DNA from 3 places in the Rossellomorea sp. ABR4_004 genome. Region 2 is predicted to be linked to each of the others. Evidence: riboswitches for the same ligand, from Rfam matches in the RefSeq annotation. Region 2 holds a riboswitch; each other region holds the start of a gene.

Region 1 (4,243 bases), on a different contig from region 2:
CCTATACCCACTCCATAATATGAAGAACCGGCCAGCTTCACGCCTGGTAGCTGGTTTGCCAGATTGTTATCTAATGAATGGACAGACTGACTGTGCTCAAGATGATAATTTGGCATCAGATCTTTCCAATTCGTAACTTCAACAGAAACCGGGTCACAGTCTATACCTATGCTTTTTCTGATATCCTCCAGTGCCGTGCTTACAAGTTCTGCCTTGCTATATTCTTTCAAGTCATTGTAATGAAGGTTTGTACTTTTATAAAAAAGTCTCAATAATAGTCTTTGGTTATTGGATGTATGCTTCCACTTCCGACTCGTCCATGTGCATGCATCGCATTTCACATCTCTGCCGTTTGATACGATAAAGCCTGTCCCATCAGCAGGAAGGTCCGCATCTGGAATGTTAAATCCGAGGTAGATCGAAATCAGTGAAGAGTTTTTCAGTTTATTAAAATCAGGTTCCAGTTGTTCATGAGTTAGTAACTTTTGGGTTACATCATGAGGTGTTGCGAAAACTACATAATCCGCTTGAATGCTACCATGACCATTAAGAGTGAGTTTGTATTTATCGCCCGTTTTTTGGAAATCTTTTGTTTCTATGCCTTTTAAAATTGTGGTACTGGAGCATTGTTCTTCTAAACGTTCAATGATGGTTGATAAACCATTTTTAAACGAGATGAACTTTTTTTGGGATGCCCCTTGGAATTTTTGTTTATTTGCTGATAAACCCTTCATGATACTGCCGTAATCATTTTTATAATCTAGTAAGTACGGAAGTGTCGAAGCCATAGTAAGTTTATGCAAGTTCCCCGAATAAACCCCTGATAATACTGGAGCTATCTGTTTCTCGACAAGTTCCTTACCCAGGAATGCTTCTAGAAATTCACCGATGGAACTCTCTTTTGTAAAATGTGTATTTTCCGTTTCTAGGTCTTTAAGGGCATTAATCTTCCCTTCTTCTGACACCAGGGTGCTACTTTTAAGTGAATCAACTGACATGGGAATTCCGAAAATCGTGTCTTGGGGAATCTCGTGTAATTCGCCATTTGTGTATATGTAGGATGTGCCTGTTTCATTATAGACCAGTTCCTCTTGAAGTTGAAGTTCTTCAACTAGAGACAGAACCCCTTCATTTCGGGCTACGATGGAATCTGCTCCTGCTTCCATAATGAATTCGCCTTCTCTTATGGTTCTAATTTTGCCGCCAAGCTGCAGATCTCGCTCGATTAAGATTAACTCGATATCTATTTCTCGTTCTTTGGACATTTTTTGAAGATGGTACAGAGCTGTTAATCCTGTAATTCCTCCACCTACGACAACCACTGTCTTCATACGATTCACTCCAATAATTGCGTTTATGTATACAGATTATCATGTTTTTTGTTTATTAGAAAAAGATTCTGTGTCTGATTTGGGAAAAAATATGGGTATGAAGGTTAGTTTCAACATGTATATATTATTTTCATTAACCCTCTTCTGATTCATCACTCAATTCCTAGTTGACAACTAAGAATACTTATATATATAATGTAAGAAATCAATGACAACTATATAGCCACTTATCCAGAGAGGTAGAGGGACCGGCCCGATGATGCCTCAGCAACAGATTCTACATCGTAGAACACTGTGCTAATTCCACAAGCTTTGTGCTTGAAAGATGAGTTGAAGTTTTATACTTAAAGCCTTCTTCTTATCTATTAGGGAGAGGGCTCTTTTCAATAAAAGAGCCACTTCCAATGTTCGAATACTAATAAGAGGAGTGATCCAACATGGGGAAAATTCTCCAGGAATCTATTCATAATCGCAAAAATGAGTTAATAAACAAATTAATTGTCCACAACATTTTCAAAAAAGGGGACAAACAATTATTCGAGCTGACGTTGCAAGAACTTGAGGATGAATACAAATATCTTCAAAAGGAATGCCATCCGCATAGTGATGTTGGGTCCATCCATTGGAAAAATTGTGCGAAATTAAGCAGTTAATAAGCAGCAATCCTAGGTTGTGGACTGCTTACTTATTTTTCTATAGTTAAACAAAATGTCTGCATTCATCAGCACATCCTCCTCGTGGTGATTCTAGTTTTTCTTAACAAAATTGATTCATATATAAACGATCTACTCCTTATTTAAAAAATTCTTTCAAAAACATTCCAAATGTCTTATTCTGATAATCTATCATCTCTTACAAAGGAATTAATATATGACTTCCATCCTGCAGCATTTCATGAACGAATTCATCGGCTTAGATAGTTGGTCTCTCATTTTCATCAGTATTTTCATTAATATACTCATCAGTATTCTTGGTTTCCTGCCAAGTGTCTTCTTAACGGCCTTTAATATTTCCGCATTTGGGTTTTGGCCAGGAATCGGTATTTCCATACTTGGTGAATCCCTAGGGGCCATTGTTAGTTTTTATTTGTACCGAAAAGGAATGAAGTTTGCAGGTATTGATCAGATTCTGTCAAACAAATACTTTCTTAAATTAAAAGAAGCGTCTGGTACGGAATGGATCTTTCTTCTATTCTTGTTCCGCATGGTTCCATTTGTTCCTTCAAGTGTAGTAACCGTTGCCGCTGCCTTTAGCTCTATTTCTATTGTTGCCTTTTCTATGATCAGTTCTGTCGGAAAGATTCCTTCGTTGTTGATTGAGGCATTCGTGGTGATGAATGTGTTGGATGCGGATAAGGGCACGGTCATTTTATTGGCAGGTTCGATGATGGTTGGGATACTATATTTGGGATATCGTTGGTGGAAGAACAATAGATTATAATTGTGTCAGTTACGGACACCACTCTCCTCGGGAAAAGAAAAAAGACGTCCACCACATGGCGTACGTCTTTTCTCCCTTTCATTTATTGTGCATTTACCTCGACAGCATCCTTCTTGTGATATTCTGCAAAGATCTCCGCGAACGCTTCTGTAGAGTTATACAATTCCACTAAATTATTTTCCACTCCGCCAAACTCAAGTAACATGGCTCTCTCGGTTAGGTCCTGATTGTAAACCCCGTTACCTTCTGCTCTTGTTTTGATGAAAACTCCACGGCTGATGCCAGGATATTTTTCCTCCAGTTTAGCATTCAATTCCTTTGCGATCTTAAGGTTCTTTTCGAAGTTTTTGTTTTCTTTCCCTACGATAAAAAATAAGCGGGCATAGTTTTTACCGTTAATGGTTTTGGTCGTGATGCTCCGTGGCTGAGAATCCCGATGGATATCGATCAAGTACGTTAAGTCATCGTTTTGGGCAATGGCTTCTTGTACTAGTCCCCTTGATAACTGATAGGATTCAAAATATGTCCATGACTTGTCTTTGAGTGCTTTGTTTACATCTGTCTTATCCTGAACTGCCCCAATCCCCCTTGCTTCAAGCTCTTGCTTTAATTTGGACCCTACAGCAATGACGTTAACCTTCTCGTTGGTACTCGCTGGATCTTTCGAATCGTTATTTTTAATTAGCGGGCTGAACGCTTCCCAGCTGTGTGAATGATAGATGTAGACGGATTTTTCATCAATCTCTTGAACTCCGTTTCCTGAATTGTTGTTTGCCTGATCAATTTGGCTCTGATCGATTTCCTGATCTTTCAACTGATCTTCTGTTGGAGCCGGTGATTCATTTGGAAGGTTGGTAATGTCCGTCCCCTTCCCCGCAACAGCTATGTGAGTATGATAATTTTCGATTCCTGGGATTTCCCGTCCAAATAAACTTCGCGGATCAAGGAGTGAAACATTCGTGACACTTTCCAACCAATCAAAATCATTGTTTAATGCTGCCTCATTTGTAACACGCAATCCTGTCATTTCCTGTGACAACAACATAAGAAATGTTTCCTTCGGGACTAGTTCCGACATTGATGAATACAGTAAACTATCCACCCTCAATTTAATGGCAGTTGATGAAATCAACCACACGGTCAAGTACATGAGTACAATACCGATCAATACTACCCGAATGATGGCCTTCATAGAGACGAATACTAGTGGGACTAAGCTATTGTTGTTTCGAGACTTATACGACATCATCAGTACCCCTATATAAAGTATTTAATAGTTAACTTTATGCAGGGGGATGATAGAGTAGAAGGTTTTTTCCGGGATTCGGTCGGATTTCCTATTTCGCCTTATACCGTGAAATCATTTTCAACCTTTAGTTTAAGTGCATTTCGAAGTAATTCTTGAACGACTGCTGCGAAAATGGAAATGGTGACAGACGCAAAGCTGATAATGATCCCAACCATAGCAATAC
Region 2 (4,243 bases):
GTCCACTCCATATGAATACAACAACGTTCCTATCGCACCATCTGCAATTAAGATTCTCTCTTTCAGTGCTTCAAGCAACGGTTTCATGACATTCCCTCCTTTTTTATAAATTTATCACGTTTTTTCGATTGATCTTTTGTATACTATCTAACCCTTTTTGAAGATCGATAATTAATTCATCCACGTTTTCAAGTCCTACTGATAATCGTAATAAACCATCTGTAATCCCTCTTTTTTCCCGTTCTGCTTTTGGCATGGAAGCATGTGACATCCTTGATGGATAGGATAGAATTGATTCAACAGCTCCTAAACTGACCGCGAATACGGGAATGTTTACATTTTGAATGAGTTGCTTCACTTCCTCTGCCCCTTTTAACCGGAAGGAAAGAACCGCCCCAGGACCCTCTGCTTGGCGAACTTGGATTTCACGACCGGGATGATAGCTCAATCCAGGGTAATACACTTCTTCTACTTCTTTTCTCTTTTCTAAGAAAGCCGCAATCTTATATGCCGATTCTGATGACTCCTTCAATCGTACGTGCAGTGTTTTCATTCCTCTTAAGAGCAGCCAACAATCCTGAACACCCAGGACAGCACCAAACGAATTCTGTAAGAAAGCTAGTTTACCGGCAATCTCTTCATTTCCCGTTACGGCAAGTCCTGCCAAAACATCACTATGTCCTGCAAGGAACTTCGTTGCACTGTGTAGTACAACATCCACACCAAGGCTGATCGGTCTTTGCAGCAGGGGAGTCATGAATGTATTATCAAGAAAAGTTAAACATCCATTAGCCTTGGCAAGCTTTACAACTCCTTCAATATCGGTGATATTCAGAAGCGGATTGGACGGTGTCTCCATATAAATCACTTTCGTATTGTGCTTGATTGAACAAGCCACTTCATGTAAATCCTTCATGTTTACAAACGAATATTCAATGCCGAATTTAGTGAGGACCTCGGTAATCATTCTGTATGTCCCACCGTACACTTCTTCTGATACGAGTACATGATCTCCACTCGACAATAATAAGAAGCTTGTGGAGATTGCCGCCATCCCAGATGAAAAGGCAAAGCCTCTTACTCCACCTTCCATTTCCGCAATCGTTTCTTCAACCGTCTCCCTTGTCGGATTTCCCGAACGGCTATAGTCATACGTTCCATATTGATCAAAATCCTGTTGATGAAAGGTTGTAGCATGATGTAGGGGTGTAGAGACCGCTCCTGTTTCTTTATCATATCCGTGAGAATGGATGAGTGACGTCTGAAGTGAAAATGGTTTTTTACTCATACGTAAGCACCTCTTTTTCCAATTGTTGAAAAACATTCTCCAGGTCTTCAATCAGGTCAGCAATAAATTCAATTCCTACAGAGAACCGCAGGAGTCTGTTGCAGATACCCAATCTATTTCTTTCTTCTTCAGGAATGTCTGCATGTGTTTGGGTAGCGGGATAAGTGATAAAGCTTTCGACCCCTCCTAAACTTTCAGCAAACGTAATAACTTTTAAGTGTTGGAGAAAAGGAGAAACCCATTCTTCCTTTGCGATACGAAAAGAGAGCATGCCTCCTTTTCCAGGATATAAAACGTCTGTTACACATTCATGCGAATCAAGATACTCCGCTAATTCTCTTGCATTTTTTTCGTGCTGGGCCATTCTGAGACTAAGGGTTTTCATTCCTCTTAATAAGAGCCAACAATCAAAAGGGGCGAGAACCGCACCGATTGAATTTTGAATGGTATAGATTTTATCCGCCAACTCCTCTGTGTTTACAATCACAACACCTGCCAGCACGTCATTATGTCCCCCTAAGTATTTCGTGGCGCTGTGAATAACAATGTCTGCTCCTTCAGTTAGTGGCTTCTGCAGAATAGGTGTGTAGAAGGTATTGTCTACAATTAAAAGCAATCCGTTATCCTTAGCGAGCACAGCAACCTCAGAAATACTTGCTTCATTCATTAATGGATTGGTTGGTGTTTCAAGGAAGATGGCCTTCGTTCTCTTACAAATTTGACCTTCTATGGAGCCGGCATCACTTGTATCGACGAAATGAAATTTGATCCTATATTGTGCTTCATACTGTGCGAATAAACGGTAGCTCCCTCCATATAGGTCTTTCGAAACAATCAATTCGTCCCCGCTGGAAAATAAGCTGAGGATTGCCTGAATGGCCGCCATCCCCGAGCTGAAGGCAAACCCTCTGTGCCCTTCCTCCAATTGAGTGAGGATATCTTCCAAGGTGGCGCGGGTTGGATTTCCTGTTCTACTGTAATCATAGCCTGTCGATTGCCCAATGCCCTTATGTTCATAGGCAGTAGATAAATGAATGGGCAAGCTCACAGCACCCGTTGCAGGATCTTTCCGATTTCCTGCCTGGACAAGCATTGTATCAATATGTTTTTTCACCATTCTTCTCTCCTTTTCTATCTTGAATACGAAAAGGGAAAAAACAAAAAAACCTTCTTAATGAAAATAAGAAGGTTTTGTACGTTCGTTCTCCCTCTTATCGTCCAAGTTGACATCAACTTGCTGGAATTAGCACCATACCAAAACTCGCGGCTGGTTGCTGAGGTGTCTTCGGGCCAGTCCCTCTACCTCTCTTGATAAGAAACTATATGATTTTGTGAAAAATAACTTTCCCATAACTTATAACAAAGAAGAAGAAATGTCAATGAGAATTATGAATTATCTGAAAAACAAAATGATCATTGCGATTCCTTATTTTTTCTATTTCAATGATAAATTCCTATTTTCCTTTTAATCTCTTTCATAAATGGGATTGTTTTTTCCCGTGCTTTTTTTGCTCCATTTAGTAAGATCGCATCCAGCATATGGGGACTCGCCATCAGTTCTTCATATTTCGATCTCGGTTCTTCGATAAAAGAGTTCATTACTTGGAATAACTCTTTTTTCGCTTCTCCCCACCCTATTCCTTCTTGAAATCTCCTTCTCATTTCTTCACCTTGATTTAAAGTTGCAAATTCTTTATATAGCGCAAAAATGACGGAGGAGTCAGGATCCTTGGACTCTTCAGGGGGTGATGAATCTGTTTTGATTTTATTAATTAATTTTTGAAGCTTTTTTGGTTCTTCAAATAATGGAATGGTGTTGTTATAACTTTTAATCATTTTACGTCCGTCTAGACCCGGAAGAACAGCCGTTTCTTCGTGGATGACATATTCAGGGATGACAAAAATATCTCCATATTGTTTGTTAAAGCTTTCAGCTATGTCTCGGGCAATTTCAACATGCTGTATCTGATCTTTTCCGACAGGTACCTTCTCGGTTTGAAAAAGGAGGATATCAGCTGCCATTAAAATTGGATAGGTGAATAATCCCATATTGACTCCAGCATCGACATCTTTGCCGCTTTCTTTATTTTCTTCAACTAATGATTTATATGCGTGGGCGCGATTCATTAATCCTTTCGGTGCAAAACAAGACAGAATCCAACTCAATTCAAAGATTTCAGGTACATCAGATTGACGATAAAAGATCGCTCGATCGGGATTCAAACCTAATGCTAACCAAGCTGCTGCCACTCCATAAGATAGTTCTTTCATTTCATGCTTATCATGTATCTTCGTTAACCCATGATAATCCGCAACAAAATAAGCTGTGTTGTAGGATCGGTTCTCAGCCAATTGTAATGCCGGTTTGATTGCACCAATATAATTCCCCAAATGAATACGGCCTGTTGGTTTAATACCAGTCAGAACTTGTCTTTTCATATCAATTCCCTCCACTGAAAAATAATAAAAACAAACACAAAAAGGGCTTCTCATCCTCTAAAAAAGGACGGGAAACCCGTGGTGCCACCTTCATTCGCTTACACTTTAGTAAACGCACTCATCTGTACAGAAGTCGCCTTCGATACATCGTCTCTTTTATCGGTGAGACCTTCCGCCATAACCTACTTATTTTCAGCCTGGATGCTCAAAAGCCCATTCAACGATTTCACCATACTGATTCTCACCAGCCATCAGCTCTCTGAAATGTTTCGTTCGTCTACTCTTCTTCCTCATCGCATTTACCTATTTAATGTGTTTCCATTATTTTAATGTATGGGGAAATAATGGTCAAGTGGATGTAAACACATATTAGATTTCTTTGGATGAAAGAGGAAGGAAAAGCTTTATGCCTCTCTTATTGAATGGAAGAAATTTCATATCAGCGATCAGATGACTGGCATATCCGATTACACATGCTTCAAATACCCCATCAATCATTAAAGATGACTCTAGATA
Region 3 (4,243 bases), on a different contig from region 2:
CGTATATCCTTTTTCTTCAAGTCCTGGCTTGATCGCTTTTGTCACCATATCACTGTAAGGCCCGGATGTGGCTCCGATGGTTACCTCTTTTTTATCTTCCGCGCTTGAACTTGCTTCGTCCCCGCCGCAAGCTGCAAGAATGCTCATTGTTACTGCTAATGCTACGAATAAAATCCATTTTTTCACTTGTTGTTCCCCCTAAAGTAGTTATCGTTTATCGACTAATCGTGCAAACACATCACCCGTATACTGGATGAGCTGAACCAAACAAATTAAAATGACGACGGTTGTGATCATCACGGTATTGTCATAACGGTAGTATCCGAAGCGAATCGCCAGGTCCCCCACTCCACCTCCACCAACGATGCCGGCCATAGCTGAATAGGCAACTAAACTGATCGTTGTAATCGTAATTGCTTGAATCACCGCTGGACGAGCTTCCGGTAACAGCACGTCCTTGATGATCATCCAAGGGCTTGCCCCCACTGAAACCGAAGCTTCAATGACACCCTTATCAATCTCACGTAAAGACGTTTCTACCATTCTCGCAAAAAACGGAATTCCCGCAACAGAGAGTGATACGGATGCTGCCGTCGGTCCAATCGTGGTTCCGGTCAATAGTTTGGTTAACGGTAAGAGTGCGACTAATAAAATGATGAACGGAACCGACCGCACCATATTGACGACAAATCCAACGACCTTTTTGATCAAACTATTTTGTAAAAACAAGCCTTTATCTGTTACGAAAAGAAGAATCCCTAGTGGTAATCCCACTAAAATCGCAACTCCCAGTGAAATCCCCACCATATACACCGTTTCAAAAAAGGCTTTATTCAATTCTGGTAAAATGACAGTCAATGAATCAGGCAGCATTCTCAAGCACCTCCAAGCTCTGCGTCTTCAGCGTGATGAACCGGATCGCGGCTTCGATTTCTTCATGGGAGCCGATCAGTTCCATGATAAAAATCCCCAGTGGCACTTCCTGAATATATTCGATCTTGCCGTGCAGGATATTGCCCCGCACTTTGTATTTCTGGAACACTTCCGATACGACGCTTTCCTCTGCGATCGATCCTTTGAATTGGATTTTGATCAGTTTTCCTTTCCTTGATTCCACGAGGTGCGGCGGGAGTTCAAATTGAAGGATCGTTTCAATGAATTGCTTTGTTAAAGGCTGCTTCGGTTCGGCAAACAGGTCGTATACCGGACCTTCCTCCACGATTTTCCCGTCCTGCATCACGGCCATCCGGTCGCATATCTCTTTCACGACTTCCATCTCGTGGGTAATGAGCACGATCGTCAAACCCAGTTCTTTGTTGATTTTTTTCAAGAGTTTCAAGATCGATTTCGTCGTATTCGGATCGAGTGCGGAAGTCGCTTCATCGCAAAGTAATACGGATGGGTTATTCGCAAGGGCTCTAGCAATCCCGACTCTCTGCTTTTGTCCTCCGCTGAGCTGGGCCGGGTAGGCGTCCGCTTTATCTGAAAGACCGACCATCTCAAGGAGCTCGACGACCCTGGGCTTGATTTTCGCTTTCGGTACACTAGCCGCTTTCAAGGCAAAGGCCAGATTGTCAAACACCGTTTTGGATTTGATCAAGTGAAAATGTTGAAAGATCATGCTCGTCTTTTGGCGGGCGAGTCTTAATTGTTTGGACGTGAGCTTTGTAAAATCCTGTCCATCAATGATGATTTCTCCCGATGTAGGGGTTTCTAATAGATTCAGGCAACGAATGAGTGAACTCTTCCCCGCTCCACTGTATCCGACGATTCCAAAGATTTCACCCTTATCGATCTTTACGGAAACATTATCGACACCGACCACCGTTTGCTTCTTTGTACTGTAGGTTTTAACTAGATTTCGAATCTCGATCAACGTGCACACCCCTTTTTTAATCCAATAAAAAAATGCCTCTTTCAACTGAAAGAAGCATCGCCTGTTTATCTCGACTTATCTCTCAGAATGAAATCATTCTGCAGGAATTAGCACCGTTCCAATACTGGAGGTTGCCGGACGTCATAGGGCCTGATCCCTCGGTCACTCTGGATAATTGAAAGTATGTAATTTTCTAAATTTTTATCTTATAGAGGATAATACTGGGGATATGAATGGAAGTCAATAGGGAATTTTTCAGTCGTTCTTATGTAAGCGTTATCTTAATTGGTGCACTAGGGTAGGGATTTTTTTGGGTGGGAAGAAATTGGGTTTGGACTGGTGGTGATAATTATCTATTTTTTTACAGTTGATAATATATTCTAAAGTCGATAATAAACCTCTCTCACCCTATCAATCCATGTATTTCACATGAATTTCAGATAAAATTCTCCTTAACACCATCTCAAAGGCTCAAAAACCATACATACTATCCCAAAACATTCCTTCCCACCTCCAAACGAGAGTAATTTCCATTACCAAAAGAAAAAGGCACTGCCTTCCATAGCAGCACCCCGATCATTTGTCATAACAACTCACAACAAATATTCTAATCTCTCAAACAATCAAACGAAAACTAGAACGTCCACTCCTTAATCCCCGTTAACACATCCAACTCCCTCAACCTCTGCTCACAATAAGACGAATTCCCTTTCAAGTATGTATCAACATAAGCCGGATGACACATAATCTCAAGCGTCTCACCTTCATCCCTGCTGTCCAATATCCTCTTCAATCCTTCAACCGACACTCCGTCACCATAAAAGTCCATCGAGAAACGATCGGTTAACACATTCATTGCTTCAAACTCATCACAGGGTACCTTCCGGACCGGAACCCCAAATCGCTCCGACAATCTCTTCACCACCGGGATCAAAGGCCGAAAGCTATGAACATGGTGATGACTGTCAATATGAGAAAGGGGCAAACCGAATGATAGAAATTTATCCACCTGAGCCTCCCACTCCATTTCAACCTCATCCACATTGATTTCTTTTTCTTCAAAAATCCTGCTGGTGTAACGGAAAAAATCTCTCTCATCCAGAAGAGATGGGACTCCGCCAGAAACCGGTCTCCCGCATGTCAGCGTTAAATGGATCCCAACCTGTAATTCCGGATAAACCTTCGCCAATTCCACCGCATGCAGAGTCCCCGGCATATTGACCAGCATCGTTGTTGAGTTGACAATTCCAAATCGGTGACTATCAACGATGCCGTAATTCACCCCCCGGCATAAACCAAAATCATCTGCATTGACGATCACGTTCCTCATAATCCCCCATCCCCTTTTCGCTAATAGGTTCTTTCTACAAGAAAGCTTGCTTTATCTCCTCTGAAGATCGCTTTGGAAAATTCAATCACCGATCCATCCTCAACATAAGCCGTCGTCTCGATCATAAAGCAAGGTGTCCCCTCAGGCACCTCAAGCTTTTCTGCCACTCGTTCATCTGCTAAAAATAACTCGATCGTTTCGACGGTTTTCTTAATTTTTATATCAAACTGTGTTTCCAGGAGCTTGTAAAGAGATCTTTCACATTCGTCTTTATCAAGCCCGGGCGTCTTGTACCAGGGCAGATAGGCCACCTCATATTGCAGTGGCAGCCCGTCTGAATAACGGATTCTCTCTAAACGATTGACTGGATCTCCATTCTTCAATTCCAACGCTTTTTCCACTGTTGATTCTGCCGGGATGACATTCATGCTTAGCACCTTGATCTTAGGTTTCTTACCTTGTAATCGCAGTTGCTCTGTGTAGTTGTCGATCGTCGAGGACAGGATTTGACTGACTTTCTCTTCTGCGACAAAGGTTCCTCTTCCTTGCTCACGATAAACGTATCCTTCAAGTGTCAGCTGCTGGAGCGCCGTCCGGATCGTTGTACGACTGACATTGAACTTTTCGCAAAACTCCGCCTCTGTCGGCAGTTTTGTATTCGGCGCGTATTCTTTATTTTTAATCATGTGGATGATTTCTTCTTTAACATGCGAATGCAAGGCCTTTGCTTCTTGTGTCTCTTTCATTCTGTTTCTCCCTTCCACTTTCTTCCTATATTTGTTATAACACATCCACGTTCAATTCTCTATTCCTAATCATTTTATCATAAAAATAATTTGTTATTACAAATAAATAAAAATTAGTCATAAAAGTTAAATTTGTCACTACAATATATAGACGAGCGAAAATTTGTATGATACATTATAAAAAAGAAATCGCTTTCAAAGTGAAGGGAGATCGACAGAATGTCATTAAAGGTAGTCATAATCGGAGGAGGATCAAGCTATACACCAGAAATTATCGAGGGGTTCATCCAC

Evidence for each region. Region 2 has a riboswitch for S-adenosylmethionine ahead of ACXAF2_RS17555 (methionine biosynthesis PLP-dependent protein). Riboswitches for the same ligand answer to the same signal wherever they lie in the genome.
Region 1: linked by a shared signal. The riboswitch ahead of ACXAF2_RS22615 (Fur-regulated basic protein FbpA) and the one ahead of ACXAF2_RS17555 (methionine biosynthesis PLP-dependent protein) in region 2 are both predicted to bind S-adenosylmethionine.
Region 3: linked by a shared signal. The riboswitch ahead of ACXAF2_RS09540 (methionine ABC transporter ATP-binding protein) and the one ahead of ACXAF2_RS17555 (methionine biosynthesis PLP-dependent protein) in region 2 are both predicted to bind S-adenosylmethionine.

What each region holds. Positions count from the first base shown of each region.
Region 1 is NZ_JBSWVM010000008.1:21,305-25,547, reverse strand. It holds gene ACXAF2_RS22620 (protoporphyrinogen oxidase) at 1-1,331, opposite strand, end outside; SAM riboswitch class I at 1,556-1,663, shown strand; gene ACXAF2_RS22615 (Fur-regulated basic protein FbpA) at 1,769-1,984, shown strand; gene ACXAF2_RS22610 (TVP38/TMEM64 family protein) at 2,202-2,771, shown strand; gene spoIIP (stage II sporulation protein P) at 2,854-4,017, opposite strand; gene ACXAF2_RS22600 (DUF2975 domain-containing protein) at 4,119-4,243, opposite strand, start outside.
Region 2 is NZ_JBSWVM010000003.1:95,092-99,334, forward strand. It holds gene ACXAF2_RS17545 (bifunctional homocysteine S-methyltransferase/methylenetetrahydrofolate reductase) at 1-87, opposite strand, end outside; gene metC (cystathionine beta-lyase) at 104-1,288, opposite strand; gene ACXAF2_RS17555 (methionine biosynthesis PLP-dependent protein) at 1,281-2,405, opposite strand; SAM riboswitch class I at 2,497-2,606, opposite strand; gene ACXAF2_RS17560 (tryptophan--tRNA ligase) at 2,729-3,727, opposite strand; T-box leader at 3,788-4,030, opposite strand; gene ACXAF2_RS17565 (metal-dependent hydrolase) at 4,097-4,243, opposite strand, start outside.
Region 3 is NZ_JBSWVM010000001.1:1,854,108-1,858,350, forward strand. It holds gene ACXAF2_RS09530 (MetQ/NlpA family ABC transporter substrate-binding protein) at 1-147, opposite strand, end outside; gene ACXAF2_RS09535 (methionine ABC transporter permease) at 208-873, opposite strand; gene ACXAF2_RS09540 (methionine ABC transporter ATP-binding protein) at 863-1,876, opposite strand; SAM riboswitch class I at 1,949-2,054, opposite strand; gene chbG (chitin disaccharide deacetylase) at 2,511-3,206, opposite strand; gene ACXAF2_RS09550 (GntR family transcriptional regulator) at 3,227-3,952, opposite strand; gene ACXAF2_RS09555 (6-phospho-beta-glucosidase) at 4,172-4,243, shown strand, end outside.